DNA from 2 places in the Rhizobium sp. 01N424 genome. Region 2 is predicted to be linked to the other one. Evidence: predicted binding sites of a transcription regulator. Region 2 holds the regulator's gene; the other holds the start of a gene.

Region 1 (15,601 bases), on a different contig from region 2:
CGCCGCGCGACCATCCTTGGCACCCGTTCCTTCGGCAAGGGATCCGTCCAGACGATCATCCCGCTGGGCGAAAACGGCGCGCTGCGCCTGACAACGGCGCTCTACTATACGCCATCGGGCCGCTCGATCCAGGGCACCGGCATCACGCCTGATATCAAGGTCGAAGAGCCGCTTCCTGATGATCTGAAGGGCAAGATGGTAACCGAGGGCGAATCCAGCCTGCGCGGCCACATCAAGGGCCAGAGCGAGACGGATGAAGGCTCGGGCTCGGTCGCCTATGTGCCGCCGGATCCGAAGGACGACGTCCAGCTGAACTACGCACTTGATCTGCTGCGCGGCAAGAAGACCGATCCGGCCTTCCCGCCGAACCCGGACAAGGCGGTTTCCGCAAAGTAATTGAGAAAATGCATCAGGCCGGAGTAACATCCGGCCTGATGATTCTGACTGTTTCCCGGTTTTGGGGCGGGCGAGGAAATTGGGAACGGATTTGCATGCACCACTCGGCCAGAACCGTAAACCTGGCCCGAAGCGGCCAGGTATCCTGCGGATCGGCCGGATCATCGCCAGCCTTTGCCTGATCGGCATCGGCGGCTTTTCCCTCTATACGGCAATGCGCGATGACGGTCTGCAACAGCCGAAACCGGCGCCCGAAACGCAAGCCGCTTCACCCGCCACAGATGCGGTCCCGACACCAGCGACACCGGATCAATCGGCTGCCAACGGCATGACACGCTCCGATCCGCACTCCGGCGCCAATGTCGAGAAAATGGTGACGGGTGACGGCTCTGTCGTCACCAAATACAGCCCACGCCCGCGTGACGGCGACGGCCCGGCTCTGATCGACGCGACCCAGGTCGGTCAGGATCCGCGCATGGCCGCCATGCCGAATGACAGCCTTCTGGAAGACTCGCCCTTCGGCCGTCTGCCTATTGTCGGGCCGGATGGCCGGAGGCCGATGGATCAATATGCGCGGCCCTGGTCCGGCGCCCGCGGCACTCGGATTGCCATTGTCGTCAGCGGCCTCGGTCTCAGCCAGACGGGCACGCAGCGCGCCATCAAGGAACTCCCCGAGGAAATCACCTTCGCCTTCGCAGCCAGCGGCAACAGCCTGCAGCGCTGGATGCAGGACGCACGGCGAGGCGGGCACGAAATCCTCATGCAGGTGCCGCTAGAACCATTTGATTACCCGGCAAACGATCCGGGTCCGGAAACGCTGCTGACATCGAAATCGCCCGCCAAAAACGTCGAAAACCTGCACCGCGCCATGGGCGAGATCACCAATTACACCGGCATCATGAATTATCAGGGCGGCCGCTTCCTCTCCAATCCGGATGCGATGGAGCCCGTGATGCGTGATATAGGCAAGCGCGGCCTGCTGTTTCTCGATGACGGCTCCTCGGCACAATCGAAGACCGAAGCCGTCGCCAGGGGAACTGAACTCCCCTATGCATTTGCCGATCTACAGCTTGACGGCCAGCTCGATGTCAACGCCATCATGCAGAAACTCGACGAACTCGAACGCATCGCCAAGCGCAATGGCCAGGCGATCGGCGTTGCCTCTGCCTTCGACGAGAGCATTGACGCCATCTCCAAGTGGAGCGAAGAAGCCGCCATGCGCGGCATCGAGATCGTCGGTGTCGCCGCGCTGGCAAACGACCCGAAAAAGCCCTGAGGAAACCTGATGACCAAGGCGCCGATCACCGCAGACGAACTGCCCTACCGCCCCTGCGTGGGCGTGATGATCCTCAATCGCGAGGGGTTGGTTTGGGCAGGGCGGCGCATTCCGATCGGCAATTCAGAATATGACGGCTCGGCGCAGCTCTGGCAGATGCCGCAGGGCGGCATCGACAAGGGCGAGGACCCGCTGGAGGCTGCCTACCGCGAGCTCTATGAGGAAACTGGCATGAAGACTGTCTCCCTGCTCGGCGAGGCGAAGGATTGGATCAATTACGACCTGCCGTCGCACCTGATCGGCATCGGCCTGAAGGGCAAGTTCCGCGGCCAGACACAACGCTGGTTTGCCTTCCGCTTCGAAGGCGACGACAGCGAGATCGCCATCAACTCGCCGCCGGGCGGCCATGAGCCGGAATTCGATGCCTGGGAATGGAAGCCGATGGCCGACCTGCCGGATCTGATCGTGACCTTCAAGCGCAAGGTCTATGAACAGGTCGTAGCGGAATTCTCGCATCTCGCAGGATTGAAGGCCGCGGAATAAGCAGTTCATGCCGCGCAATGCCTTTCAGGTGAATTCGCTTGTGCTGGGCAGGGTGCAATCCACCGCGCTCATTACGAGGATCGCAACGGCGCCGAGGAAGGCTTGGAACGACCTGCCGCTGCGCCTTATCGACACGGTCTGAAAAGGCAAGTTTCGCGGCCGATGCAGCGCGGTTTGCCTTCCGCCTCAGAGGTGACGACAGCGAAATCGCCACCAACCCGCCGCCGGGCGCCGATGAGCCAGAATTCGATCCGGGGAATGAAAGCCGATGACCGGCCTGCCGGAACTGATCGGGCCTTCAAGCGCAAGGCTACGAACGGGTCATAGCCGAATTCTCGCATCTGGCAGGATTGGTCGCGGAATAGGGAACACAGGCCGCGCAATGCTTCTCAGGAGGATTCGCCTGTGCCGGCAGCGGTGCGACACACCCCGCTCATCGCCACGATCGCGGCAGCGCGGAAACATAAAGGGCGTCGACAATCTGATGGAAACCCGTTGCAGCTCCAGCAAAGCCTATGAGTATCACGGCCGAGAAGTAGCAAACCCCGCCAGAAGCTGGCGGGGCTGGTCATTATCCGATAGCCGCCCTCGCGGCCATTGCTGAGGTCAGTGGCCTTCCGCGTCGTTGGCGGAATCGGCATTCAGCTGGCCATACTTGGCTTCGCCGATCTTTCCGAGCAGTTCGAGCTGCGTCTCGAGGAAGTCGATATGGCCTTCCTCGTCCATCAGCAGCTCTTCGAACAGCTTCATGGAGACGTAGTCGCCGGCGTCATGACAGATGTCGCGGGATTTCTTGTAGGCCGTGCGGGCGTCATATTCGCCGGCAAGATCAGCTTCCAGCACTTCCTTGACGTTCTGGCCGATGCGAAGCGGCGCCAGCGTCTGGAGGTTGGGATGGCCTTCAAGGAAGATGATGCGGGCAACGAGACGGTCCGCATGATGCATCTCTTCGATGGATTCAGCACGTTCCTTCTTGGCAAGCTTGGTGTAGCCCCAATCTTCGAGAAGGCGGTAGTGAACCCAATACTGGTTGACTGCACCGAGTTCGAGGAACAGTGCCTCGTTAAGCCGCTCGATGACTTTTTTGTCGCCTTTCAATGTCCGCTCTCCTGTTTTCTTCATGGAAATTCTTCAGGCGGGACATGAAATCAAATATTTCGTCTTCCGTCGAGTGGCGACGGGCGTGATAGTCCTCGGTGGTCTGGATGATGATATCGACGACATTGGGGAAGCAACCGCAGCAGCGGCCGCGTTTCTCCATGGCGTGATAGACTTTCGCAGGCACGATCAGCTGCCAACAGTCCTCATCGAGAAGGCTGTTGATAACCTCCCGGATTTCTTTGTCGGTTATGTAATTGCAGCTGCAGACGAGCACGTCATCATTCCAAACATGACATTCATTATCGTGTTTTCTGCTAAAGAAGATGGTGGCTGTCAAGAAAAAATCGACACCCATAAACCGTCGTCGAAGACCCAAAATGTCACATCGGCGTGAGCAAAAGGCAGCGCTCCGGCATATCGATTTGTTCTTACAGGATTTTCCGGCTTCAATGGAAATTGCGCCCTCGCGGCATCACTTTTGCAGTTTCTCCGGTGGCTGGCTCCCGCGTCCGGTCGAGCATGCGTTTTTCCAAGGCCGCCCTTTCGAGATTGGTCATGATCCTCTTCTGCCGCTGATCGACAGTGGGACGTAACGCTTCATCCGATCGGTCGCTGGCGCCGAAACGCCGCGCTTCCTGCTGCAGAATACCGAGAGCCGGCGTCATGTCCTCGATATGCTCGACCACGGTATGGATCACACCGCTCTGGCTCTGAAGCTTCCCGCGGATCTTTACCAGACGCGCACCCATGACGATGGCACGATACTTCTCGAAAATCGCTGGCCAGACGATGGCATTGGCCACCCCTGTCTCATCCTCCAGCGTCATGAAGACGACGCCCTTGGCAGAGCCCGGACGCTGACGGACAAGGACGAGGCCGGCAATCGTCACCCGCCTGCAATTCTCGACCTGCAGCAGGTCGACATTGCGCCAGATGCCAGCCTTGCTGAATTCCTCGCGCAGGAACGAGACGGGATGCGCCTTCAGCGACAGGGACAGATAGCGGTAATCTTCGATGACCTGCTCTCCAGGCAGCATTTCAGGCAGGTTTGTCTCCGGCTCGATCTGAAGATCATCTTCAGCAGCGCGCTCGAACAGCGGCAACCTCTCCGCTGCGCTCTGCGCATCCAGAGCCCGAACAGCCCAGAGTGCCTCCCGGCGCGAAAGTCCGATGGACCCGAAGGCATCGGCATCGGCAAGCCGCTCGATATCGGTTTTCTTCAGGCCCGATCGCCGCCAGAGATCGTGGATCGAACGATAGCCCCCGTCACGCTGCGCCACCAGTCTCCGCATCGCATCTTCAGAAAGGCCTTTTATCTGCCGGAATCCAAGGCGCACGGCCCGCTTGGATCGAATGACGCTGCGCATCGCGGCATGACGAAAATCGATCCGCCGCCGATCAAAAACCGCCGCCTCCAAGAGACAATCCCAATCCGAGCGATTGATATCGGCTTCGCGGATCTCGACACCATGCTCTCGCGCATCGCGCACCAGCTGCGCCGGTGCATAGAAACCCATCGGCTGCGAGTTCAGCATCGCCGCGCAAAAGACGTCAGGATAGTAAGCCTTCATCCACGAGGAGGCGTAAACGAGCAGGGCAAAGGAGGCCGCATGGCTTTCGGGGAAGCCGTACTCCCCAAAACCCTTGATCTGGTTGAAGCACTGCTCTGCAAATTCCTTGGGATATTTCTTGGCAACCATTCCATCGATGAACCGGCTCTCGAACCCTCCGATCGTGCCGGTCCTTTTGAACGTCGCCATGGCTCGCCGCAGCTTGTCGGCTTCAGCCGGTTTGAAGCCCGCCGCGGTAATGGCGATCTGCATCGCCTGTTCCTGAAACAGTGGAACGCCGAGTGTCCTCTCCAGCACCGGTTTCAGTTCTTCGCTAGGATACTTGATCTTGACGCCGCTTTTGAACTGCTCGCGCCGCTTGAGATAGGGATGCACCATATTGCCTTGGATCGGCCCCGGCCGGACGATCGCCACTTCGATGACGAGATCATAGAACCGGTCCGGCTTCAGCCGCGGCAGCATGCTCATCTGCGCCCGGCTCTCGATCTGGAAGACACCGAGCGTATCGGCCCGGCACATCATCTCATAGACGGGCCTGCCCTCATCGCCATGTTCCCTGTTGCCGAGATCGGCAAGGGTCTTCCTGACCTCATAGTGATCCTCAAGAAGCGTGAAAGCCTTTCGCATGCAGGTCAGCATGCCGAGTGCCAGGACATCCACTTTCAGTATCCGGACATTGTCCAGGTCATCCTTGTCCCACTCGATCATGTAGCGGCCGGGCATCGCCGTTTTCATGATCGGCACGATTTCGTCGAGCCGGTCACGCGTGATGACGAAGCCGCCGACATGCTGGGTCAGGTGCCGCGGAAAGGACAGAAGCTCGGAGGCATATTGCAGCACATTCCGGGTCATCGGATCGAACATGTCGAGACCGGCAGCCTTCGCCTCGCGCTCGGATAGGCTATCGTCCGACCATCCCCAGACCAGGCTACCAATTGCAGACTGCACGTCTTCGGAAAGCCCGAAAGCCTTCGCCACTTCGCGCCCTGCCGAGCGCGTCCGGTAGGTGGTCACCCCCGCCGTCAACCCGGCGTGGTTTCGTCCATAGGCCTCGTAGATGAACTGGATGACCTCTTCGCGCCTGTCATGCTCGAAGTCGACATCGATATCCGGTGGCTCATCGCGATCCATGGAAATGAACCGGTCGAAGAGCAGGATGCTCTTGGCTGGATCGACTTCCGTGATCTCCAGACAATAGCAGATGACCGAATTGGCCGCCGAGCCTCGTCCCTGGCAGAGGATATTCTTCTCGTAGCGTGCGTAATGAACGATCCTGTGAACCGTCAGAAAGTAGGCCGCATAGTCTTTCTGTCTGACCAGATCGAGCTCGTAGTCGATCTGGTCCTGGATTTTTTCCGGCACCGCTTCTGGATGATACCGCTTGATCGCGCCCGCCCGCGTCAGCCGGTCCAGCGTCTCATATGCCGTTTCCCCAGGCGCATTTTCTGTCGGATAATTATGGCTGATCTCGTCCAGGGAAAATTCCAGCCCGGCAAAGAACCTGCCGGTATTCTCGATCGCCTCGGGATAGTTTCTGAAGAGCCGCGACATTTCCCTGTTGTCTTTGAGATAACGTTCGGCGTTCGGAGCGAGAAGAAAGCCAGCCTTGGGGATCGCCACGTGCTCGCGAATGGCCGTCACGACATCGGACAGGGGTCTGCGGGTTCTGTCGTGATAGAGGGCCTGATTGGTTGCGATCAAAGGGACGCGGTTTTCCGCCGCGACATTCGAGAAGGTCGCGAACGTCAGCGCATCATGGCCGTTGTAGGCAGGGGTCAGCGCCAGAAACAGGTTTGTACCAAACCGGTCTTTCAGGCGCCCGAGGCAATCCGAAAACTGACCTCTGCAGGCAGAGGCATTCAGAATGGCGGAGGAAGGAACGGCCGCCAGCATCATGCAGTCGCCCCATTCCATCAGATCCGCTTCTTCCAGCAGACACGTTCCCTTGACAGCGCCTTCCTTCAGGTTTCCAGCGCTCAGAAGCCGGCAGAGATGCGCCCAGCCCTGCCGGTTTTTGGGATAGGCCAGGATCTCAGGCGTCTGATCGCAAAAGACCAGACGCGCACCTGGCTGGAAAGGAACGGGCTCCAGAATGTCTTCCGCCTTCTCATCCTTTTCCAGCTTGCCGGCCAGCTTCCGCTCATATTTGCCGCGAAAAACCTTCGTCTGGGCATAGGCGCGCACAACGCCCGCGACCGAATTCCGGTCAGCGATCCCAATACCGGAAAGGCCGAGAATGGCCGCCTGAGTGACGATCTCCTCGGGCCTGGAAGCCCCTTCCAGGAAGGAAAAGTTCGTTCTGGCGCCGATTTCGAAAAAGGCCGGTGTCATGCGAAAACTCCATGCATGAACCATTGCGGCATATCCGGTCCGTAGTGACCTTCGCGATAGATCCAGAAGCGATAGCCTTGCTCGTCCTCGACGCTGAAATAATCACGCTCCTTGGCATCCACACCATCGATCCACCATTCCATGGCGATCCGCTCCGGCCCTTCGCTTTTCAGGATGCGGTGCCGGATACGCCGCCAGCGAAAATACGCCGGAGCTCCGTCAGGCACCTCGGCAGCAAAAGCCTCCATCGGTTCGGGCATGGCAAGCAGGCGAACGGGTCTATCGCCCCTTGCCATCGGAGCGGCCGGCTCCCGGGGCGATTTGTTCAAGGTCTCGATCGCCGGAACGGCAAAGACTGCACGTTCCGGAACGTGACTTTCACGCTGTTCAAAACGGATCAGGCATTCCTCGCCAAGACGGGCCGAAACCTTGTCCACGAACCCGGCAAGCGAGATCGCCGTCTGCCGTTCTCCCTCGAAATCATCCTGTTCGTTTTGGAAGTTTTCATGCCTGAGAACATTGATCCGCAGGATCTCGAAACCATAGCCGGCATCGAGATCATCATGAATTGCCGTCAGCCGCTCGCAGAACAGGCTGGCAATGCGCTGCGGATCACGCAACGGCCGGGAGGTACCGGCAGAAATTCGAAAGACGCAGCCATCCACCCGGAACAACACCAGTTCGAAGACCCTTCCGCCGATGCCTTGCGTCTCAAGCGAAGGCTGCAACGCATGCGCAACCTGACCTGCAAGAAGAAGAATGTCCTCTTCGGCCGTAATCGCCTCGGCAAGCCGCCGCTCCGCCGAAAGGCTGGCAATAGGCAGGCGGGGAGAAACGGGCTCCTCATCCAGGCCCAGCGCCTGATCAAGCCGCAAAAGAACAAGTGCGCCGAAGCGGCGGGTGAGCGGCGCGCGTGGCGCCTGCATGAGATCGCCGATATAGCGGAGGCCGAGTTTCTGAAGGGCTGCAACGACAGGCGCATCGAGGCGGAGCGCGGTGACCGGCAGAGGTTCGAGAACAGCACCCGCCTCATCCTCGGCAATCACCCCGCCTTCGCCAAAACGGCTGACGGCCCAGGATAGCCCGGGCGACGAGGAAATCGCACCACCCACATCCAGGCCCATCTGATGGAGCCGCAAGAGGATATCCTTCAGCATCGCCCTTTCGCCGCCGAAAAGATGAGAGCATCCTGTAATATCGAGAAACAGCCCGTCCTTGCCGTCGAGGGCGACCAGCGGCGTGTAGCGGTCGCACCAGTCGGCGATCGCATCCAGCAAGCGCCGGTCGGCAGCAGCATCCTCCTCGATGACGTCGATGACCGGGTGAATGGCGCGGGCTTCGGCAACGCCAAGCCCTTTCCTGAGGCCGAGTTTTTCCGCCTTTTCGTCCAGCGCCGTCAGCCGCATCGTATTGTCGGACCGGCCCGAGCAGACGATCGGCGCCGCGTCAGGATGCCCTTTCGAACGCCACGAGAGACCCCATCTCTTGCGGGCGATCCTGTCCGTGGAGAGATGCGGAAAATGCAGCGCCAGAATGCGCTGCGAGCTCGCCTGGAAAGCGAGTGACGGCTGATTGTTCGACGGGGAGAAACTGGCGGTCATGGGGGTTCCACTCCAGGAAGAGGGAGAGGGGGGCCGGATTGCGGCTCTTCTCCAGGGTGAGATGAAAAACCGGACTGCCGATGCTGCCGCCCAGCATCGAACCATCCGGGAGAGGCCGTTCCCGCGCAGGCGCAGGTTTGGCAAGAAAGCGGACATGGGCGCTGCTTGCCTCTTCCTCTCCTGATTGCCGCAGCAGCAGGAGAGAGCGGCCAGCCGATTTCGCCCTGAGATGAAACCGCCGGCTCTCGGCAAGGCCGAAGGATTTCGGATTGCCGCGAATTTCCAGGATCGTCGTGATGAAAGCGCCACTTTCCAGAGCCGCCTCCGCAAGCCAGAGCGCATCCTCCAGCTTGCGCGGACTTGCATGCAGAAAGAGCTCCGGCCGCAATCCGAAATCCTTGAGCCCCACCGCATAGGGCATACCGGCCTCGATCGATCCGACCTTGTCGGCGATCCAGAGAACGGGATTTTTTTCCTCGGCCTTGTGCTGCAGCGCTGCCGCAAGCGCCAGAGCAAAGCCGCTGCTAACGCCCGCATCACGAAACATCCGGGTGCGGATTTCAATCAAGGCATCGAGCGGCAAGCCGCCTTCGAGGGCCACGTCCAGCTGCGGAACGCCGAAGGAAAATTGTGGTGCCTTCCCCTTCTTTCGTGGCGCATCTCCAGCAGCCACAGCTTCCTGCTCCGCTGCCGCAAGCGCCGGAACCGGTTTGCCCTCAAGCTTCGCAATGGTTTCGCGGAGCGCAAAAAGCCGCTCGCGCGTCACGGCCGTCTGTGCCATGACGTTCACTCCAAGTCAGAATTGTTCCTGTTATGTTCTTATAGATTCCAGAGCTGTCAAAAAGAGTCAACAGCCATTTGATGTGAATTTATTCCTGCCGTTGATTCCACACTCGAAAATCCTTCGCAAAGGTTCTATATGGGCGGCAAAGAAAGGGGTTTTTGATGGCCCGCATAGACCAGAGCGAGGATTGGCGTGATCGCCATGCACCGACGCTCAGCTCATTTGAATCGCTGGCGATGGAGGCCTACAGCCACCTGCCGGACGAGTTTCGTTCTCTGACCGCCAATCTGACGATCGAGATCGAAGATTTTCCCGATGATGACGTTTTCGAGGATATGGCGCTGGAAACGCCTTTCGATCTGCTCGGCCTTTTCGAGGGCCGGGGCATTTCGGAACGGTTCACGATGGAAACCGGCGAACTGCCGAACCGCATCCGCCTCTACCGCCGTCCGATCCTCGATTACTGGGCCGAGAACGACGAAACGCTCGGCGACATCATCACCCATGTCCTCATCCACGAAATCGGCCACCACTTCGGTCTCAGCGATGACGACATGGAGCGGATTGAAGAAAGCGCCGAAGAAGCAGCCGACCGATAGATATTACTGCTCGGAGAGCTTCATATCCGGGTGGTAGTCCTTGCCTTCGACGTCCTTGACGATCGCCTGGGCGGCGATGACCTGCTTGGTCTCGGCGTTGAAGGTGACCGAGGGAGAGCCCTGCAGCGACCAGCCCTTGTTGAGGGCATCGGTGACGCGATGGCAGAAGGCGGCATCGTCCTGGCCGGTCAGAAGGCGGTAAAGCTTCATGTCATGATTTCCGTTCAGCAATGAGGCGGGATTTATGAACCAGACTTTCGGCCTGGACAAGATGCAGGCGCTCGATCATCCTGCCGTTTGAATTGATGACGTTGAGGCCATCGGTCGCAGGATCGGCAAAGGCAGCAATGATCTCCCGGGCTTCGCGGATCGCCGCCTCGCCGGGTGCAAAATGCCGGTTGGCGGCATCAATCTGCGCCGGATGGATCAGCATCTTGCCGTCGAAGCCCATGGCGCGTGCCTGCGCGCATTCGGCCTCGAAGGCATCCGCATCCTTGAAATCGTTGAAAACGCTGTCGATCGCATCGAGGCCATAAGCCCTAACGGCGAGGATCACCTGCATCAGCCAAGGCACCAGATAGGTCCGACCCGGCTGCGGCAACACGCCGGTTTCCTTGCGCAGGTCGTTGAGGCCGACGACGAAGCAATCGAGCCTCGAGCCAGCGGTGCGCCCGAATTCGGCGATCGCCGCGCTGTTCAGAATACCCCGCGGCGTCTCGATCATCGCCCAGATCCGGAGCGTATCAGGCGCGTCGGCATCGCCAAGCATGTCGCTGATCGCCATTACATCCTGCGGCTCGCTGACCTTCGGCAGAAGCACCGCATCCGGCTCCAGGGCGCGCACCAGCTCCATATCGGCAGGGCCGAAGCCGGAAGAGAGAGCATTGATGCGGATGATCCTCTCTTTTCCCTCGAGCGCCGGGCCAGCAAAGAAAGCTTTCAGGTTTTGCCGCGCCTCATCCTTCTTTTCCGGTGCAACCGAATCCTCCAGATCGAAGATCACGGCATCGCAATCCAGCACATGGGTCTTCTCCAGCGCGCGGGCATTGATCGCGGGAACGCTCAGCAACGAACGACGGAGAGTGAAGGAACGGGCAGGGGAATTTCGGCTCATCACGAATGTGTGCCAAGCTTTGTGAAGGCTGACAAGACAACAAAAAGCCATGCTTGCCTTGCAAGGAGGGAAATCAAGGACCACATTCCTTTCGAAGAGAGGTCTAGAATTATGCAGAATATCCGTTCCATCTTCCTCATGCTGGCAGGCGTCACTGTATTCGTGGCGCTGGCGCTGTTCACCTTCTCGGTCACGCTCGCCGTCGGCGGCATCCTGACCGTGCTGATGGTTGGCCGCGCAATGTCGCTGAAGATGAAACCGGCTCCGGTGCGCGCCAAGGCCCAAACCCAGCAGCGCGAAATGCGTATCTGGAACGATGGCCGCGGCACGATCATCGATCTCTGATCTCAGAGCCAGCATAAGCCCTTCACGAAAAATTCTTCGCGGCGCTGTCGGCGCGCATTTGATTTCTACGTCCTTGAGACGGACGGCACGATGCCGACCTTCAAAATCAAGAGACGGAGGAAAGAATGAGCACTACGGAAAACGCACCCGCCAAGATGCCGCCGGTCAAGAATGGCCTGCTACCCTATCTGACTGTTGATGGCGCCCTCAAGGCTGCGGAATTTTACAAGAAGGCATTCGGCGCCGAAGAGGCCTATGTCGTTCCGGCCGACGAAAAGGGCCGGACGATGCATGTGCATCTCTACATCAATGGCAGCTCGCTGATGCTGTCGGATGCCTATCCCGAATATGGCCATCCCTTCAAAGGTCATGAAGGCTTCGCCATCCAGCTTGTCATTGACGATATCGATGCCTGGTGGAACCGCGCCGTGGCCGCAGGCGCCGAAGTCGTCATGCCGATCGAACTGATGTTCTGGGGCGACCGCTACGGCCAGTTGCGCGATCCCTTCGGCGTCATCTGGGGTCTGAACGAGGCATCGAAATAGCCGCCCATGCGATGCGGCAGGCTGCGCGAAACGCCGCGCAGCCGCCACTTTGGAAAGATTCTCCTTCATTTCGGCAAAAAACTGGACTAGATGCTGATCAACGAAAGTACATCCGCTGAATTTGGAGCCTAGGTCATGGATAAATTCGTGAAGCTCACCGGCGTTGCCGCGCCCTTGCCCGTCGTCAACATCGACACGGACATGATCATCCCGAAGGATTATCTGAAGACCATCAAGCGCACCGGCCTCGGTACCGGCCTCTTCGCCGAAGCCCGCTACAACGAAGACGGCTCGGAAAATGCCGATTTTGTGCTGAACAAGGCCGCTTACCGCGATGCTAAGATCCTGGTTGCCGGCGATAATTTCGGCTGCGGCTCTTCGCGCGAACACGCCCCGTGGGCGCTGCTCGACTTCGGCATCCGCTGCGTCATTTCCACCAGCTTCGCCGACATTTTCTACAACAACTGCTTCAAGAACGGCATCCTGCCGATCAAGGTCAGCCAGGAAGATCTCGACAAGCTGATGGACGACGCGTCGCGCGGCTCGAACGCCATTCTGACCGTCGATCTGGAAAATCTCGAGATCACCGGCCCGGATGGCGGCTCGATCAAGTTCGATCTCGACGCGTTCAAGCGCCACTGCCTGCTGAACGGCCTCGACGATATCGGCCTGACGATGGAAAAGAGCAAGGCGATCGACAGCTTCGAAAAGCAGAACAGCGCTTCGCGCCCCTGGGCTGCCTGAGGCATCGGAAACGACGGACAAAAAAGCCGGGCTCTCGCCCGGCTTTTTTCATTTTGATTAGAGAAACCGCTCTTTCCAGACCTTGAGCTTGTCGAGCGAAACGCCGACACCACCGCAGACTTCAATCAGCGGATTTTCGAAGCGCGACAGCAGACCGGCATGCACATCGGCGACCGCAAGTGCAGCCCCGCAGGCGGGCTCGACGAGAATGCGGTGCGCATCCGCAAATTTCAGGCAGGCAGCCACCGCTTGCGCGTCAGTCACCGTCACGCTTTCGATCGGATGATGGCTGGGCAGATCGAAGACATGCTGCGCCACCTGCCGCGCACCGAGCGAATTGGCAATTGAGGTGATGGCAGGCAGGGTGATGCGCTCCTTCGCCTTCAACGCCTCATGGAAGGAGGCAGCCCCTTCGGTCTCGACGGCAATCACAGGCACATTATCAAGACCATTGCGCTTCAACCCGGCAACGATACCGGCAAGCAGGCCGCCGCCGCCGACGCTGACGACGACGCAGTCGAATTTTGTGCCTGAAGCCACAGCTTCATCGATCAGCGTTCCATGCCCTTCCCAGAGCAGCGGATGGTCGAAGGGATGAACATAGGCGGCATTCCGGGCTTCGGAGAGTTTGATCGCATAGGCGTTCGCCTCATCGAAGACGGAGCCGTGAACCAGAACGGAAGCCCCGGCCGCCTCGATCAACTGCCGAACGTCGGCGGATGTCGTCTCCGGCACGACAATGGTCACGGGCACGCCGAGCGCCCGCCCGGCAAAGGCCGCCGCGATCCCGGCATTGCCGCCCGATGCGCAGAAGATTTCCTTTGCCCCATTCTCCACCTCATGTTGGCAGAGCCTGCTGACGCCGCGCATCTTGAAGCTTCCGGATGGTTGCAAGGCATCGAGCTTCAGCCATAGCGGCTTGCCGCTGGCGCTGTAATCGGCAGCGCTGCGCAGGAGAGGGGTGTTGAGATGCAATGGGGACGGGGACATTGTGAATTCCATTTCTTGAAACCTGACGGTCTTCTTGGCGCGGAGACGGGCAGGGGTCAACACTTCGCTACCGGCCGATAGCGCGGCAAAGCGTACCGATTCGGCCTCTCCCTTGCTTGAAATGCCGATTTCCGGGGTCTAAGAAGCCGCAGCTTGTTTTTCCTTCGGAGGGTTTCATGACAACGCGCAATCTCTTCCTGCTGCCGGGCGACGGCATTGGTCCTGAAGCCATGGGCGAAGTCCGCAAGATCATCGCCTACATGAACGAGGAGATGAAATCAGGTTTCGTGACCGACGAAGGCCTCGTCGGCGGCTCGGCCTATGACGCACATGGCCAGGCGATCTCGGAAGCCGACATGCAGAAGGCGCTCGCCGCCGATGCCGTTCTCTTCGGCGCCGTCGGCGGCCCGAAATGGGATGCCGTACCTTACGAAGTTCGTCCGGAAGCCGGCCTGCTGCGCCTACGCAAGGATCTGGAGCTCTTCGCAAACCTTCGCCCGGCGATCTGCTATCCGGCACTCGCTTCCGCCTCCTCGCTGAAGCCGGAACTGGTCGAAGGTCTCGATATCCTCATCATCCGCGAGCTGACAGGCGGCGTCTATTTCGGCGAACCGAAGGAGATCATCGATCTCGGCAACGGCCAGAAGCGCGGCATCGACACGCAGGTCTACGACACCTACGAGATCGAACGCATCGCCGGCGTCGCCTTCGAAATGGCCCGCACGCGACAGAACCGCGTCTGCTCGATGGAAAAGCGCAACGTAATGAAGTCTGGCGTGCTCTGGAACCAGGTGGTGACGGCAACGCACAAGGAAAAATACTCCGACGTTCAGCTCGACCATATGCTGGCAGACGCCGGCGGCATGCAGCTCGTCCGCGCACCGAAGCAGTTCGACGTCATCGTCACCGATAACCTGTTCGGCGACATGCTCTCTGACGTGGCCGCCATGCTGACAGGCTCGCTCGGCATGCTGCCATCGGCTTCGCTCGGCGCGCCCGATGGCAAGACCGGCAAGCGCAAGGCGCTCTATGAGCCGGTCCATGGCTCGGCACCTGACATTGCCGGCAAGGGCATTGCCAACCCGATCGCCATGATCGCCTCCTTCGCCATGTGCCTGCGTTATTCCTTCAACATGGTCACCGAAGCCGACAATCTCGAAAAGGCGATCGCCAACGTTCTCGACAAGGGCATCCGCACCGGCGACATCATGGCCGAAGGCTGCAAGCAGGTCGGCACCATCGAGATGGGAGCGGCAATCCTTGCGGAATTCAAGGCGCTCTCGGCCTGATATTTCACGTGAAACGCTTTTCAAGGCCCTTCGCGCAGCCGCGCGGAGGGCTTTTTCATTGAAGCCGGCGCCTCGTCTCCCTATCTCCCCCGTGCCAACGACGAAGGGACAGAATGAGCGACACCGCCGGACCGAAGCCAGGCTGCAGGGCCTATCTGAAGAAGCGCTACGAGGCGCGGCGCACGATCCATCGGCGGGTTCCCTGGAAGGCCTTCGCGCTCTTCGCCATCAATGCCGTCGCCATCGCCTTCTTCGTCTTCGACCGGCCGCTGGGCCAAGCGGTAAAGAGCCTTTCGCCGCCACTCGTCTCGTTTGCCGGCGACGTCACCGATATCGGCAGGCTCGCCTGGATCCTTGCCGGTCTGCTGACGA
Region 2 (15,601 bases):
TCGGCAGCGAGGCGAAGTGGCAGGCTTTCGCCGAAGCCGACGCAGCGATGGCCGCATCCGGAACGGTGATCCTGGAGCTGGGGCTCGCCGGCGTGCCGACGGTGTCGGCCTACAAGATCGACTGGATCATGAAGCTGCTGACGGGCCGCATCAAGACCTGGACGGCTGCCATTCCGAACCTGATCGCCGACTACGCGGTCGTGCCTGAATATATCAACGAGGTTGTCCGCGGCGGCAGCCTGTCGCGATGGATGGAGCGACTGTCGGCGGATACGCTGCAGCGCCGCGCGATGAGCTCGGGCTTCGATCTCGTCTGGCAGCGCATGCAGACGGACAAACCGCCAGGACAAAAGGCGGCCGAGGTCGTTCTCGAGACTCTGGACAAGAAAAAACCCGGTCAGAAATGACCGGGTTTTTTTGTTTCACCGATACAGGCGCCTAGCGCTTGGAGACCGGAACGTAGTTGCGCTCCGCTTCGCCGATATAGAGCTGGCGCGGGCGGCCGATACGCTGCTGCGGATCCTCGATCATCTCGTTCCACTGCGCGATCCAGCCGACGGTGCGGGCGAGAGCGAAGAGAACCGTGAACATGGTCGTGGGGAAGCCGAGAGCCTTCAGCGTGATGCCCGAATAGAAGTCGATGTTCGGGTAGAGCTTCTTCTCGATGAAATACTCGTCGGTTAGCGCGATGCGCTCGAGTTCCATCGCCACTTCGAGAAGCGGATCGTCCTTGATACCGAGTTCGCCGAGAACTTCATGCGTCGTCTTCTGCATGATCTTGGCGCGCGGATCGTAGTTCTTGTAGACGCGGTGACCGAAGCCCATCAGGCGGAACGGATCGTTCTTGTCCTTGGCGCGGGCAACATATTCAGGGATACGATCGACGGAGCCGATTTCCGAAAGCATGTTGAGAGCCGCTTCGTTGGCGCCGCCGTGGGCAGGACCCCAGAGGCAGGCAATGCCGGCCGCGATGCAGGCGAACGGGTTTGCACCTGAAGAGCCGGCGAGACGAACGGTCGAGGTCGAAGCGTTCTGCTCGTGGTCGGCATGCAGGATGAAGATGCGGTCCATGGCGCGCGAGAGAACCGGATTGACCGTGTACTCTTCGCAAGGGACAGCAAAGCACATGCGCAGGAAGTTCGACGCGTAGTCCAAGTCGTTCTTCGGGTAAACGAAGGGCTGACCGATGTGATACTTGTAGGCCATGGCGGCCAGCGTCGGCATCTTGGCGATCATGCGCAGCGAAGCGACCATGCGCTGATGCGGATCGGTGATGTCGGTCGAGTCGTGATAGAAGGCCGACAGGGCGCCGACACAGCCGCACATGACGGCCATCGGGTGTGCATCGCGGCGGAAGCCGGTGAAGAAGCGGCTCATCTGCTCATGCACCATGGTGTGGTGCGTGACGCGGTAATCGAAGTCCTTCTTCTGCGCAGCGGTCGGCAGTTCGCCGTAGAGCAGCAGATAGCAGACTTCGAGGAAGTCGCCGTGCTCGGCCAGCTGCTCGATCGGATAGCCGCGGTGCAGCAAAACGCCTTCATCGCCATCGATGTAGGTGATCTTCGATTCACAGGATGCGGTCGAGGTAAAACCAGGATCGTACGTGAAGGAACCGGTGTTCTTGTAGAGTGCGCCGATATCGATGACATCAGGCCCAATCGTTCCGCTCTTTACGGAAAGATTGGCGGATTTGTCGCCGATTTTGATTGTTGCGCTTTGATCCGTCATTCTGATCCTCCAAATTGGCGGCGGCGCCATAAAAGCGCCATAGGGTTAAGCGTCCGCTCAGATTGCTATATGATAGCGCGCCTAATGCCAAGTTACCGTGACGCCATTTTGTGCATCGCAGTATCAACTTTTAGGCACTCCTGCGATGCTGTAAACGCATAGCGGAAGCCGATGATTTATTTAGGCTTTTTGCACTCACGTTTTTTCATCATTTTTCAATCGATTATTGTTGCTGAAACGCGCGCAGGGTTGCATTCTGGTTGTATTCTATCGGGTCATCAGGCTCTTTGCATGCCGGAGTTGAAAACCAGCGACGTCAGCACGATCACCATCGGCGCCGCGGCCAAATTGCCGCAGACGCTGCTGATGCCGCCTGCAGCGGGCTCTCTCCTCGCACCTGTTAATCTAGGTCACCGCCGGCAGCTTTCTATTCATGCTCTTCGGTCGCTGCAGCGCCGTGTTGTGCAAAGCCTGCCGGCCTGCGCTGTCGAAGAGCTGGCTTATGGCGGCCGCATGTTGTTTGCGCCGGTGGCGCTCGGACTGGGCTCCCTTCTCTGGTTTGCCTGCGGTGCAGACATTTCACCGGCTGTGCCGCTTTCATGCGCGGTCGTGCTGCTTCTGCTGCTCGCCGTGACCGATCGCAGCCGGCAGTGGAGCCGGATCTGCGTGGCCTCCATGACGTTGATTGCTGCCGGCATCCTCGCCGCACAATTCGAGACCTGGAGAGCTGGTACTGTCGTTCTCGATTCGGCGGTAACGACGACGCTGACAGGCCGCGTAGAGCGGCGGGAAAGCGATGGCCGCGGCGGCTGGCGGTATCTGCTGGCGCTCAAGGCGACGGAGAACCCGGCGCTGAAGCGACCGCCAGAGCAGGTGACCGTGATTGCGCGCGGCCAGAAAGCGGAGTTCGAAACCGGGACTTGGCTGAAAGGCCGGGCAAGGCTGACGCCGCCGTCTGGGCCTGCTCTTCCCGGCCTCAACGACTTTTCGTTCGGTGCCTATTTCGACGGCGTCGGTGGCAACGGTTTCTTTTATGGTGCCCCTGCCGTGGTGCCAGCGGCCGAACCCGAGCCCGGATCGATGCAGGATCGCGCTATTGAATGGCTTTATCGCCTCAGAAGCGGCATCGGCGATCGTATCAGAGGCATCCTGCCTGGCGACACCGGCGCTTTCGCCGCCGCTCTCGTCACGGACGAGCGCCGCGCCATTTCGAGCGAGACGACCGAGGCGCTGCGCCAATCCGGGCTTGCGCATATCATTGCCATTTCCGGTCTCAACATGGCGCTGTCGGCAGGCATCTTCTTCGTCGGCTTCCGCAGCGTGCTCAGCCTGTTTCCGGCTGTCGTCCAGGCCTATCCCGTCAAGAAGATCGCCGCAGCCGGTGCGCTTGCCGCCGTCACCGCCTATTTTCTGATCTCGGGCTTCGCTGTCTCTGCCGAACGCGCCTTCATCATGATGGCGATCATGCTGGCGGCGGTCTTCTTCGACCGGCCGTCGATCAGTCTGCGCAACGTCGCCCTGTCGGCGCTGGTGATCATTATCCTCTCACCCTCGGAGATCATGGGGCCAAGCTTCCAGATGTCCTTCGCCGCGACACTGGCCCTCGTCGCGGGCTATGCGCTCTGGAAGGAGAGGCCGGTGCGCGACCGGCCCTTCGCAAAGTTTCGCGCCGTCAGGATGCTGTCTTCCGCCGCCGCGTTCTTCGGCGGCATCCTGCTGACCTCCGTCATCGGCGGCTTCTCGACTGCATTGTTCTCGGTCGAGCACTTCCACCGGCTGACGGCCTATGGCCTGCCAGCCAATCTCGCCGCAATGCCGATTATCTCCTTCATCATCATGCCGTTCGGCCTCATTGCCATGCTGCTGATGCCCTTCGGTCTCGATGCATGGGCGTGGCAGGTGACGGGTTTCGGGCTCGATCTGGTGATCGCCATCGCCAGGACGGTTGCCTCATGGGGCGGCGATATCGGCGTCGGGCGCCTGGCGTCTTGGTACTTTCCCGCGGCGGTGACAGGTTTCCTGCTGCTGACTTTGCTGCGCAGCCGCATGCGCCATCTCGGCACCGCGATCTTGATGGCATCGACGACAGCCGCCGCGATGTTGGGAGGTCCTCCGCCGCCGAAAATCGTGATTGCCGAGGACGGGAGCATGGCGGGCATCGTCAGCGACAACGGCCTCGCCACCAATCGCGAGCGGCCACCGGGCTTCATCTTTGATCAATGGAGGCGCGCTCTGGTGATCGATAAGCATCTGTCACCGGCGTTCCCGGCGCTCCCGGATATTCCCACCGCACCGCGCGGTGAAAGGCTGAAACTGACGGAGGCACAGCAGAACGACACCATGAACGCGATCAAGGCCAGTGCGACGGGCGAGCGCTTCTCATGCGTGAAAAAGGCCTGGTGTACAGCGAAGCTCGACAACGGTTCGATCCTGACCGTGATCGAGAATGCGGCGTTCCTTGGCCCAGCCTGCGACATATCCGATATCGTCGTCACACCGGTTCGCCTGCGCTTCGATACCTGCCGCTCAGGCGCCCTGCTTTTCACCGGGGAGACACTGCGGAAGACAGGCGCTGTCGAGCTTCGTTTCCCCAATGGGATCGCCGAAATCACCACATCATTCGAGGGTCTCGATCGTCCCTGGACCCGCCACCGCGCCTATGACTGGCGCAGTGGAGCTTTTGGTGAAAGCGAACCGCTCAGTGATAGCGGCGGATAAGGCCGACGAGCTTACCCTGAACCTTGACGCGGTCAGGTCCAAAAATGCGGGTTTCGTAAGCCGGGTTGGCGGCCTCGAGCGCAATGGACGCGCCCTTGCGGCGGAAGCGCTTCAGTGTTGCCTCTTCGTCATCGACGAGCGCAACGACGATATCACCGGCATTGGCGGTATTGGTGTTGCGGATGATGACCGTGTCGCCGTCGAAGATGCCGGCCTCGATCATGGAGTCGCCCTTGACCTCAAGAGCATAGTGCTCACCGTTTCCGAGCATGTCGGCGGGAACTGTAATGTCGTGGGTGTTCTGCTGGATCGCCGAAATCGGCACACCGGCTGCGATCCGGCCCATGACCGGCACGGAGATCGACGTGTGATTGTCCTCGTTCGCCGGCTTCGGCGGCGCGACCGGCTGCGGCTTGCCGAGGCTGCCTTCGATGACGCTCGGCGAGAATCCGCGGCGCGGCTGAATGCTCGGGCTGTAGGCTTCCGGAAGCTTGATGACCTCGAGTGCGCGCGCCCTGTTCGGTAGGCGGCGAATGAAACCGCGCTCTTCCAACGCGGTGATCAGGCGATGGATGCCCGACTTGGAAGCCAGGTCGAGCGCGTCCTTCATTTCGTCGAAGGACGGCGGTACGCCGGACTCTTTCATCCGCTCGTGAATGAAGAGGAGAAGCTCCTGTTGTTTGCGCGTCAGCATCGAAGTCTTTCCCCAGATTCGTGAAACAAAGCCAGAACGGACACTATATGTTCCATATGTGTTCCGCAAGTGCCTAAATATTGGTAAAACTTCCGATGATTTTTCGTCGTTTTTGAAAGTTTATTTGCCGGATTGGTGATCCACGCTTGCGCTTTGCCGGGCAGGGAGTGCAAATCTCTGCCGGCTTCACCGGAGGGAACCGCCATGACGCATCCGCTCGATCATCTGGTACTGCCCGTCACCCATATAGATGTTGCCCGCGAGCGACTCGGCCGTCTCGGTTTCACCGTCGCGGCCGATGGCCGTCATCCGTTCGGAACGGAGAATGCCTGCGTCTTCCTTGCCGACAGGACCTATCTCGAACCGCTCGGTGTCGCCAACCAGGCGGAGTGCGACGCGGCCGTCGCGAAGGGCAACAGCTTCGTCGCCCGCGATCAGGCCTTCCGCTTCCGCTGCGGCGATGACGGCTTTTCGGCTGTTGTCTTCGGCACCGATGATGCCGATGCGGACAAGGCTTCCTATGACGGCGCACAGCTGAGCGGCGGTGATATGGTCGAATTCTCGCGGCCGATCGTCATGCCCGACGGAACACAGGCGACAGGCGCCTTCAAGCTCGCCTTTGCCGCCGATCTCCGGGCACCCGATGTCTTCTTCTTCGCCTGCCAGCGGATCAACGCCTTTCCGGCCGATCGCAAGGCACTGGAAACCCATGCAAACGGCGTCACCGGCATCAGCGAGATTGCCCTGAGCGCTGAGGATCCGCAGGCCTTCGCCGAATTTCTGGAGACGGCCAGCGGTGGAGTGGAGCCTAAGGAGGCGGCACTCGGCCTATACTTCGAATTGCCGAACGGGAGACTTTCCATCTTCTCGAGCGAGGGCATGGAGGCCTATTTCGATGCCGAGCCACTTGTCACCGATAACGGCCTCAGGGCGCGCGCAATCGTGTTTTCGGTCGGTGATCTGGCCGTGACAGCGGCGCATTTGGCTGCTAACGGGATCACCCATGTCAGTATGAACAATCGTCTGCTGGTGAAGCCGGCGCCGGGACAAGGCGCAATCTTTGCCTTCGAGGAGACCCAATGACAAATACCAATGCAGAAGTCGTCGCCGGCGAGGGTGCTGGACGCGTTACTTTTTCGAATACGGGCAAGCTGTCGCTGATCGCCGGTCCCTGCCAGATGGAAAGCCGCGACCATGCTTTCATGGTCGCCGGTGTTCTGAGCGAACTCTGCAAGTCGCTCGGTATCGGCCTCGTCTATAAGTCGTCTTTCGACAAGGCGAACCGCACATCGCTTTCTGCCGAGCGCGGCATCGGTCTTGAAAAGGCGCTCGAAGTCTTCTCCGATCTGAAGAAGGAATTCGGCTTTCCTGTTCTGACCGATATCCACACGGAAGAGCAGTGCGAGCAGGTGGCAACCGTCGCCGACATCCTGCAGATCCCGGCCTTCCTCAGCCGCCAGACGGACCTTCTCGTTGCTGCCGCCAAGACCGGCCGGATCGTCAACGTCAAGAAGGGCCAGTTCCTGGCGCCCTGGGACATGAAGAATGTCCTCGCCAAGCTGAATGCCAGCGGCAATCCGAACATCCTGCTCTGCGAACGCGGTGCCTCCTTCGGGTACAACACACTGGTATCGGACATGCGCTCGCTGCCAATCATGGCTGCACTTGGCGCTCCCGTTATCTTCGACGCCACGCATTCCGTGCAGCAGCCGGGCGGGCAGGGCGGTTCGAGCGGCGGCCAGCGCGAATTCGTCGAGACCCTGGCGCGTGCCGCCGTTGCCGTCGGTGTCGCGGGTGTCTTCGTCGAAACGCACGAAGACCCGGACAACGCGCCGTCCGACGGACCGAACATGGTCTATCTGAAGGACATGCCGCGGCTTCTCGAAAAGCTTCTCGCCTTCGACGCCATCGCGAAAGCGGCCTGACGTTCAAAAGGCTGACATGATCCTGTAATAGGCCTCGAATGAGGCTGGAAACGAAGGCATGTTAGGCGGCTCAAAAACGGCCATTGTAATTTGCGTGCCTTCGATTAAGACGATTTCAAACGATTTATCCCACCCACCGAGCAGGAAGAAACCCATGACTGCAATTACCGATATCATCGCCCGCGAGATTCTCGATAGCCGTGGCAACCCCACCGTCGAGGTCGACGTTTATCTGGAAGATGGCAGCATGGGCCGCGCGGCTGTTCCGTCGGGTGCGTCGACCGGCGCGCACGAAGCCGTCGAAGTTCGCGATGGCGGCAAGCGCTATCTCGGCAAGGGTGTCGAAAAGGCCGTCGAAGCTGCCAACACCGAAATCTTCGACGCCATCGGCGGCATCGACGCCGAAAACCAGATCCAGATCGACAACATCATGATCGAACTGGACGGCACGCCGAACAAGTCGCGCCTCGGCGCCAACGCCATCCTCGGCGTTTCGCTGGCCGTCGCCAAGGCTGCTGCCGAAGCTGCCGGCCTGCCGCTCTATCGCTATGTCGGTGGCGCTTCCGCCCACCTGCTGCCTGTTCCGATGATGAACATCATCAACGGCGGCGCTCATGCCGACAACCCGATCGATTTCCAGGAATTCATGATCCTGCCCGTCGGCGCCGACTCGATCCGTGAAGCCGTCCGCATGGGTTCGGAAGTCTTCCACGTCCTCAAGAAGGAACTCTCGGCTCAGGGCCACAACACCAACGTCGGCGACGAAGGCGGTTTCGCACCGGGCCTGAAGAGCGCGCCTGAAGCCCTCGATTTCATCATGAAGTCGATCGAAAAGGCTGGCTACAAGCCGGGCGAAGACATCTATCTCGGCCTCGACTGCGCCTCGACCGAATTCTTCAAGGACGGCAAGTACGTTCTGGAAGGCGAAGGCCGCACGCTGGAGCCTGGCGCAATGGCCGAATACCTGGCGCAGCTCGCTGCCCAGTACCCGATCATCTCGATCGAAGACGGCATGGCTGAAGACGATTGGGACGGCTGGAAGGCTCTGACCGATCTGGCCGGCAAAAAGGTTCAGCTGGTCGGCGACGATCTCTTCGTCACCAATTCGGCCCGCCTGCGCGACGGTATCAAGATGGGCGTCGCCAACTCGATCCTCGTCAAGGTCAACCAGATCGGCTCGCTGACGGAAACCCTCGACGCCGTCAACACTGCGCACAAGGCAGCCTACACCGCCGTCATGTCGCACCGTTCGGGCGAAACCGAAGATTCCACGATTGCCGATCTCGCGGTTGCCACCAACTGCGGTCAGATCAAGACCGGCTCGCTGTCGCGCTCGGATCGTCTGGCAAAGTACAACCAGCTGATCCGCATCGAAGAGGGCCTCGGCCCGCAGGCCCGCTATGCCGGCCGCTCGATCATCCGCGGCTGATAGCCGTTAGCGATCAATGCCTTGAAACCCGCGCTTCACCGGCGCGGGTTTTTTCTTGCTCGCAAGAATTCATAGTCAACGGACGGTTAATCTCTCAGCGCTACTGTCATCGCATAGGTAATGCGTTTTAGAGCATGTGTGCGTATGTGGACAAAGCATCATAAGAAAAAGAAGATCGGCCGGTTCGTTGTTCCGGCTATGACGATCGCCTTTCTCTCCTATTTCGGCTATCATTGCATCCATGGCGATTACGGCCTGCGTGCGACCGAAGTCTTCGAGCAGCGGCGCATCGCCCGCGAGAAGGAGCTTGCGACGCTGAAGGCCAAGCGCGAGCATATCGAGCAGCAGGTCGCGCTTTTGAGTGATGGCTCTCTCGACAAGGATATGCTAGACGAAAAAGCCCGTTACCAGCTGAATGTGTCACGCGCCGACGAGGTCGTCATATTCAATTCATATTCCAATTAACTGAAAACAAGTTAATCGTTAATTATATAGAATTATCAGTGGCTTAATCCTGAATACGTGCCATGCATTTATGGCATTGCTGTGGCCATATTTCTTCCCTATGGTACGCGCCACCTAAGAACCACAAACCCATAGGGAGGGTTGAATGGCGCCGCGAAAGAACGCGACCGTTTCCAGCCGCAAGACCAGCGCAAAATCCGCAGCCAAGGCCTCGAATGGTGGTCCTGTCGCCGATTTCGATCGCGACGAGGAGCTCAAGGCTTACCGCGAGATGCTGCTGATCCGCCGCTTCGAAGAGAAGGCCGGCCAGCTTTACGGCATGGGCTTCATCGGTGGTTTCTGTCACCTTTACATCGGTCAGGAAGCTGTCGTCGTCGGCATGCAGATGGCGCAGAAGGATGGCGATCAGGTCATCACCGCCTACCGTGACCACGGCCACATGCTGGCAACCGGCATGAGCGCCCGCGGCGTCATGGCCGAACTGACCGGCCGCCGCAACGGCTATTCCCACGGGAAGGGCGGTTCGATGCACATGTTCTCCAAGGAAAAGCATTTCTACGGCGGACACGGCATCGTCGGCGCGCAGGTCTCGCTCGGCACCGGCCTGGCATTTGCCAACCGCTACCGCGGCAATGACTCGGTCAGCGTCGCCTATTTCGGCGACGGCGCGGCTAACCAGGGCCAGGTCTACGAAAGCTTCAATATGGCGGCACTCTGGAAGCTGCCGATCATCTATATCGTCGAAAACAACCGCTACGCCATGGGCACCTCCACGGCTCGCGCCACCGCACAGTCGAACTATTCGCTGCGCGGCTCCGGCTTCGGCATTCTGGGCGTACAGGTCGATGGTATGGACGTGCGCGCCGTCAAGGCTGCCGCCGACGAGGCGCTCGATCATTGCCGCTCCGGCAAGGGCCCGATCATCCTGGAAATGCTGACCTACCGCTACCGCGGCCACTCCATGTCGGACCCGGCCAAGTACCGTTCCAAGGACGAAGTGCAGAAGATGCGCTCGGAGCATGATCCGATCGAGCAGGTGCGCCAGCGCCTCGTCGAAAAGGGCTGGGCCTCCGAAGACGATCTGAAGGCGATCGACAAGGACGTCCGCGACATCGTCGCCGACAGTGCCGATTTCGCCCAGAACGATCCGGAGCCGGATGCATCCGCGCTCTACACCGACATTCTGCTCTAATCGGGGAGGGAACCAATGCCTATCGATATCCTCATGCCCGCCCTCTCTCCGACGATGGAAGAAGGCACGCTGTCTAAGTGGCTCAAGAATGAAGGCGACAAGGTCACCTCGGGTGACGTGATTGCCGAAATCGAAACCGACAAGGCGACGATGGAAGTCGAAGCCGTCGATGAAGGCGTGATCGGCAAGCTGCTGGTTCCGGCCGGCACCGAAAACGTCAAGGTCAATGCCAAGATCGCGATCCTCCTGCAGGACGGCGAATCGGCTTCCGACATCTCGGCCGCACCCGCTGCTGCACCGGCACCTGCCGCTGCTCCCACACCGGCCGCAGAAGCCAAGCCTGCCGCAGCACCGGTTCCGGCTGAACCGAAGGCAGCAGCACCGAACGATCCGGAAATCCCCGCCGGCACCGAGATGGTCTCCATGACCGTTCGCGAAGCGCTTCGCGACGCGATGGCCGAAGAAATGCGCGCCGACGACAACGTCTTCGTCATGGGCGAAGAAGTGGCCGAGTATCAGGGCGCCTACAAGGTGACCCAGGGCCTGCTGCAGGAATTTGGCGCTCGCCGCGTCATCGATACCCCGATCACCGAGCACGGCTTTGCCGGCGTCGGCGTCGGCGCTGCGATGGCCGGCTTGAAGCCGATCGTCGAGTTCATGACCTTCAACTTCGCCATGCAGGCGATCGACCAGATCATCAACTCGGCTGCAAAGACGCTCTACATGTCCGGCGGCCAGATGGGCGCTCCGATCGTCTTCCGCGGCCCGAATGGTGCCGCCGCACGCGTCGGCGCTCAGCACAGCCAGGATTATGCCTCCTGGTACAGCCAGATACCGGGCCTCAAGGTCGTCATGCCCTACACGGCAGCCGACGCCAAGGGCCTGCTGAAGGCCGCGATCCGTGATCCGAACCCGGTCGTCTTCCTCGAAAACGAAATTCTCTACGGCCAGCACTTCGACGTGCCGAAGCTCGATAATTTCGTCCTCCCGATCGGTAAGGCCCGCATTCACCGCCAGGGCAAGGACGTCACCATCGTCTCCTTCGGCATCGGCATGACCTATGCGGTCAAGGCAGCCGCTGAACTCGAGAAGATCGGCATCGACGTCGAACTGATCGACCTTCGCACCCTGCGCCCGATGGACCTTCCGACGGTGATCGAATCGGTCAAGAAGACCGGCCGCCTGGTTACCGTCGAAGAAGGCTACCCGCAGAACTCGGTTGGCACCGAAATCGCCACCCGCGTCATGCAGCAGGCCTTCGATTATCTCGACGCACCGGTCCTGACGATCGCCGGCAAGGACGTTCCGATGCCTTACGCCGCAAACCTCGAAAAGCTGGCGCTGCCGAATGTCGACGAAGTCGTCCAGGCAGTGAAGACCGTCTGCTACAAATAAGGGGAGGGTATTTCGATGCCTATCAACATCACGATGCCTGCCCTCTCTCCGACGATGGAAGAAGGCAACCTGGCCAAGTGGCTGGTCAAGGAAGGCGATACGGTCAAGTCTGGCGATGTCATCGCCGAGATCGAAACCGACAAGGCGACGATGGAAGTCGAAGCGGTCGATGAAGGCACCGTTGCCAAGATCGTCGTTCCTGCTGGCACGGAAGGCGTCAAGGTCAACGCGCTGATTGCCGTTCTGGCCGCCGAGGGTGAAGACGTGAAGGCGGCCGCAAGCGGCGCCGGCTCGTCCGCGCCGGCTCCGAAGGCCGAAGCTGCCCCGGCACCGAAGGCTGAAGCCGCAGCTGCCCCGGCAGCAGCCGCCCCTGCGGCGCAGGCTCCGGCCGCAGCACCTGCTGCTGCATCGTCTGGCAACCGCACCTTCTCTTCGCCGCTGGCACGCCGCCTCGCGAAGGAAGCCGGTATCGATCTCGCTGCTGTCACCGGCTCCGGCCCGCATGGCCGCGTCGTCAAGAGCGATGTCGAAGCTGCCGTATCCGGTGGTGGTGCCAAGGCGGCTGCGCCTGCTGCTTCTGCAGCTGCACCTCAGGCCGCTGCCGCTCCTGCCGCCCCGAAGGGTGCTTCGGAAGAAGCCGTTCTCAAGCTCTTCGAGCAGGGTTCCTACGAGCTCGTGCCGCATGACAACATGCGCAAGACGATTGCCCGCCGTCTGGTAGAATCGAAGCAGACCGTGCCGCACTTCTACGTCACCGTCGATTGCGAACTCGACGCGCTGATGGCGCTTCGCGCGCAACTGAACGATGCCGCGCCCCGCAAGGACAGCGCACCGGCCTACAAGCTCTCGGTCAACGACATGGTCATCAAGGCGATGGCTCTGGCACTGCGCGACGTTCCGGATGCGAACGTCTCTTGGACCGACAACAACATGGTCAAGCACAAGCATGCCGATGTCGGCGTCGCCGTCTCGATCCCCGGCGGCCTGATCACCCCGATCATCCGCAAGGCCGAGCTGAAGACGCTGTCTGCCATCTCCAACGAGATGAAGGACCTCGGCAAGCGCGCCAAGGATCGCAAGCTGAAGCCTGAAGAATATCAGGGTGGCACGACCTCGGTTTCGAACATGGGCATGATGGGCGTGAAGGATTTCGCAGCCGTCATCAACCCGCCGCATGCAACGATCCTGGCGGTCGGCGCAGGCGAGCAGCGCGTCGTCGTCAAGAAGGGCGAGATGGCCATTGCAACGGTCATGAGCGTCACCCTGTCGACCGACCATCGCTGCGTCGACGGTGCGCTCGGCGCGCAGCTGCTGCAGGCCTTCAAGGGCTATATCGAAAACCCGATGGGCATGCTCGTCTGAGCATTGAGCGGAGGCGGAAATGACGAAGACCGTTCTTTGCTATGGTGACTCGCTGACCTGGGGCTACAGCGCCGAGACGATAGGCCGCCATGCCTACGAGGATCGTTGGCCGAGCGTGCTGCAGGCAGCGCTCGGCAACGGCACGCGCGTCATCGCTGAAGGCTTGAACGGCCGGACCACCGCCTTCGACGACCATCTGGCCGATTGCGACCGCAACGGTGCCCATGTGCTGCCGACCATCCTGCAGACGCATGCACCGCTCGATCTCGTCATCCTGCTGCTTGGCACCAACGACATGAAGCCTGTCGTGGCGGGTTCGGCCTTTGCCGCCTGCCAGGGCATCGCCCGCTTGGTGCGGCTGATCCGCAATCACGCCTGGCCCTTCGAGTTCGACGGGCCGGATATCCTGATCGTCGCGCCGCCGGTTCTATGCGAGACGGCGAACGCGCCGTTTGCGGCGTCCTTTGCCGGTGGTGTCGAGGAGTCGGCAAAGCTTGCGACCCTCTATCGCGATCTCGCCGACGAGCTCGGCTGCGGTTTCTTCGACGGCAGTTCGGTTGCGAGAACCACGCCGCTCGATGGCGTGCATCTCGATGCGGAAAATACCCGCGCTCTCGGGCGCGGTCTGGAATCGGTCGTCCGGATGATGCTGGGAGTTTGACCGTGGGCACCTTCGCCGCGCTGCGGCCGGCGGAACGGCGGGATGCGGCGGAACTCGCGATCCTCGTCGATATCGGCTCTCACGGTTTCGCCTCCTGGCTTTGGTTCTCCGAGGTCTCCGGCGGCAAGGTCGATACGCCTCTCGAGCAGGGCCGGCTGAAGATGAGCCGGGATGGCGAGTGGGGCAGCTGGCAGAATGCTGTTGTCGCCGAAGCCTATGGCGAAATCGCCGGAGCGGCGGTGGGTTACGAACTGGGCGCTGGCATCAGCGCCATCGAAACGGATCGCCCGGCGCTGGTGCCTGTGATCACCATGCAGAAGACGGTCGCCGGCGGCTGGTTCATCGGTACGCTGGCCGTCTACCGCCATCTGCGCGGCATCGGCATTGGAATGAAACTGCTCGGCGACCAGATCGACAAGGCAAATGGTTTGCCGGTCAGCCTGATCACATCGAGCGACAATGAGGCAGCGCTGGCGCTGTACAAGAAGAATGGTTTCTCGGAAGCGGATCGCGCGGATGCCGTGCCGATTTTCGAGAGCAGCAGGAAACACGAGTGGGTGCTTTTGACCCGCCTCGCCGGATAAAAAGGCAGGAAACATGGCTGAGAATTACGACGTCATCATCATCGGTTCGGGTCCGGGCGGCTATGTCGCGGCGGTGCGCGCCGGTCAGCTCGGTCTGAAGGTCGCGATCGTCGAGCGCGAGCACCTGGGCGGCATCTGCCTCAACTGGGGCTGTATCCCGACAAAGGCGCTGCTGCGCTCCGCCGAAATCCTCGATCATTCGAACCACCTGAAGGACTACGGCCTCGTTCTCGAAGGGTCGGTCAAGGCCGACACCAAGGCCGTCGTCGCCCGCTCGCGCGCCGTTTCCGGCCGCCTGAATGCCGGCGTCGGCTTCCTGATGAAGAAGAACAAGGTCGACGTCATCTGGGGCGAGGCAAAGATCACCAAGCCTGGCGAGATTGTTGTCTCCAAGTCGACGAAGCCTGTTGTCGAGCCGCAGCATCCGCTGCCGAAGAACATCAAGGCCGAGGGCGGCACCTACACCGCCAAGCACATTATCATCGCCACCGGCGCCCGTCCGCGCGCGCTGCCGGGCATTGAGCCGGATGGCAAGCTGATCTGGACCTATTTCGAAGCGCTGAAGCCGGATGTTCTGCCGAAGTCGCTGATCGTCATGGGCTCGGGCGCCATCGGCATCGAGTTCGCCAGCTTCTACCGCTCGATGGGCGTCGACGTCACCGTCGTCGAAGTCATGCCGACCATCATGCCGGTCGAAGATGCCGAGATCACCGCGATCGCCCGCAAGCAGCTGGAAAAGCGCGGCCTGAAGATTTTCACCAGTGCCAAGATCACCAAGGTCGAGAAATCGGCAGACAGCGTCACCGCGCATGTCGAGACGGCTGACGGCAAGGTCCAGCAGATCACTGCGGACCGGATGATCTCCGCCGTCGGTGTCCAGGGCAATATCGAAAACCTCGGCCTCGAGGCGCTCGGCGTCAAGACCGACCGCGGCTGCGTCGTCATCGACGGCTACGGCAAGACCAATGTCCCCGGCATCTACGCGATCGGCGACGTTGCCGGTCCGCCGATGCTCGCTCACAAGGCCGAGCATGAAGGCGTCGTCTGCATCGAGAAGATCGCCGGCCTGCCGAACGTCCATCCGACCGACAAGAGCAAGGTCCCGGGCTGCACCTATTGCAACCCGCAGGTCGCCTCCGTCGGTCTGACGGAAGCCAAGGCCAAGGAAGCCGGCCGCGATATCCGCGTCGGCCGCTTCTCCTTCGTTGCCAACGGCAAGGCCATCGCGCTCGGCGAAGACCAGGGCATGGTCAAGGTCATCTTCGACAAGAAGACCGGCGAATTGCTCGGCGCCCACATGGTCGGTGCCGAAGTCACCGAACTGATTCAGGGCTTCGTCGTCGCCATGAACCTGGAGACGACCGAAGAAGAACTGATGCACACGATCTTCCCGCATCCGACCGTTTCGGAATCGATGAAGGAAGCCGTGCTCGACGCTTACGGACGCG

What was found. The regulator LexA, encoded in region 2, represses DNA repair genes until DNA is damaged. The targets are predictions, from matches to a motif close to TGTTCNNNNTGTGTTCNG.
Region 1: the regulator LexA is predicted to act here: its motif matches at 9,623-9,640, upstream of AC1DNK_RS11040 (ImuA family protein).

The regions. Positions count from the first base shown of each region.
Region 1 is NZ_JBFTRK010000003.1:106,553-122,153, reverse strand. Features, by position in the region: gene AC1DNK_RS11075 (S41 family peptidase) at 1-396, shown strand, start outside; gene AC1DNK_RS11070 (divergent polysaccharide deacetylase family protein) at 476-1,672, shown strand; gene AC1DNK_RS11065 (RNA pyrophosphohydrolase) at 1,682-2,215, shown strand; gene bfr (bacterioferritin) at 2,822-3,313, opposite strand; gene AC1DNK_RS11055 ((2Fe-2S)-binding protein) at 3,279-3,671, opposite strand; gene AC1DNK_RS11050 (error-prone DNA polymerase) at 3,763-7,218, opposite strand; gene AC1DNK_RS11045 (Y-family DNA polymerase) at 7,215-8,654, opposite strand; gene AC1DNK_RS11040 (ImuA family protein) at 8,665-9,600, opposite strand; gene AC1DNK_RS11035 (metallopeptidase family protein) at 9,765-10,202, shown strand; gene AC1DNK_RS11030 (DUF1737 domain-containing protein) at 10,206-10,412, opposite strand; gene AC1DNK_RS11025 (HpcH/HpaI aldolase/citrate lyase family protein) at 10,414-11,316, opposite strand; gene AC1DNK_RS11020 (hypothetical protein) at 11,428-11,661, shown strand; gene AC1DNK_RS11015 (VOC family protein) at 11,787-12,206, shown strand; gene leuD (3-isopropylmalate dehydratase small subunit) at 12,342-12,950, shown strand; gene AC1DNK_RS11005 (pyridoxal-phosphate dependent enzyme) at 13,008-13,940, opposite strand; gene leuB (3-isopropylmalate dehydrogenase) at 14,117-15,229, shown strand; gene AC1DNK_RS10995 (phosphatase PAP2 family protein) at 15,343-15,601, shown strand, end outside.
Region 2 is NZ_JBFTRK010000007.1:86,685-102,285, reverse strand. Features, by position in the region: gene lpxB (lipid-A-disaccharide synthase) at 1-407, shown strand, start outside; gene gltA (citrate synthase) at 439-1,728, opposite strand; gene AC1DNK_RS18345 (ComEC/Rec2 family competence protein) at 2,020-4,446, shown strand; gene lexA (transcriptional repressor LexA) at 4,427-5,140, opposite strand; gene AC1DNK_RS18335 (VOC family protein) at 5,345-6,223, shown strand; gene kdsA (3-deoxy-8-phosphooctulonate synthase) at 6,220-7,065, shown strand; gene eno (phosphopyruvate hydratase) at 7,220-8,494, shown strand; gene AC1DNK_RS18320 (FtsB family cell division protein) at 8,639-8,959, shown strand; gene pdhA (pyruvate dehydrogenase (acetyl-transferring) E1 component subunit alpha) at 9,105-10,151, shown strand; gene AC1DNK_RS18310 (pyruvate dehydrogenase complex E1 component subunit beta) at 10,167-11,546, shown strand; gene AC1DNK_RS18305 (pyruvate dehydrogenase complex dihydrolipoamide acetyltransferase) at 11,562-12,908, shown strand; gene AC1DNK_RS18300 (SGNH/GDSL hydrolase family protein) at 12,928-13,569, shown strand; gene AC1DNK_RS18295 (GNAT family N-acetyltransferase) at 13,572-14,153, shown strand; gene lpdA (dihydrolipoyl dehydrogenase) at 14,167-15,601, shown strand, end outside.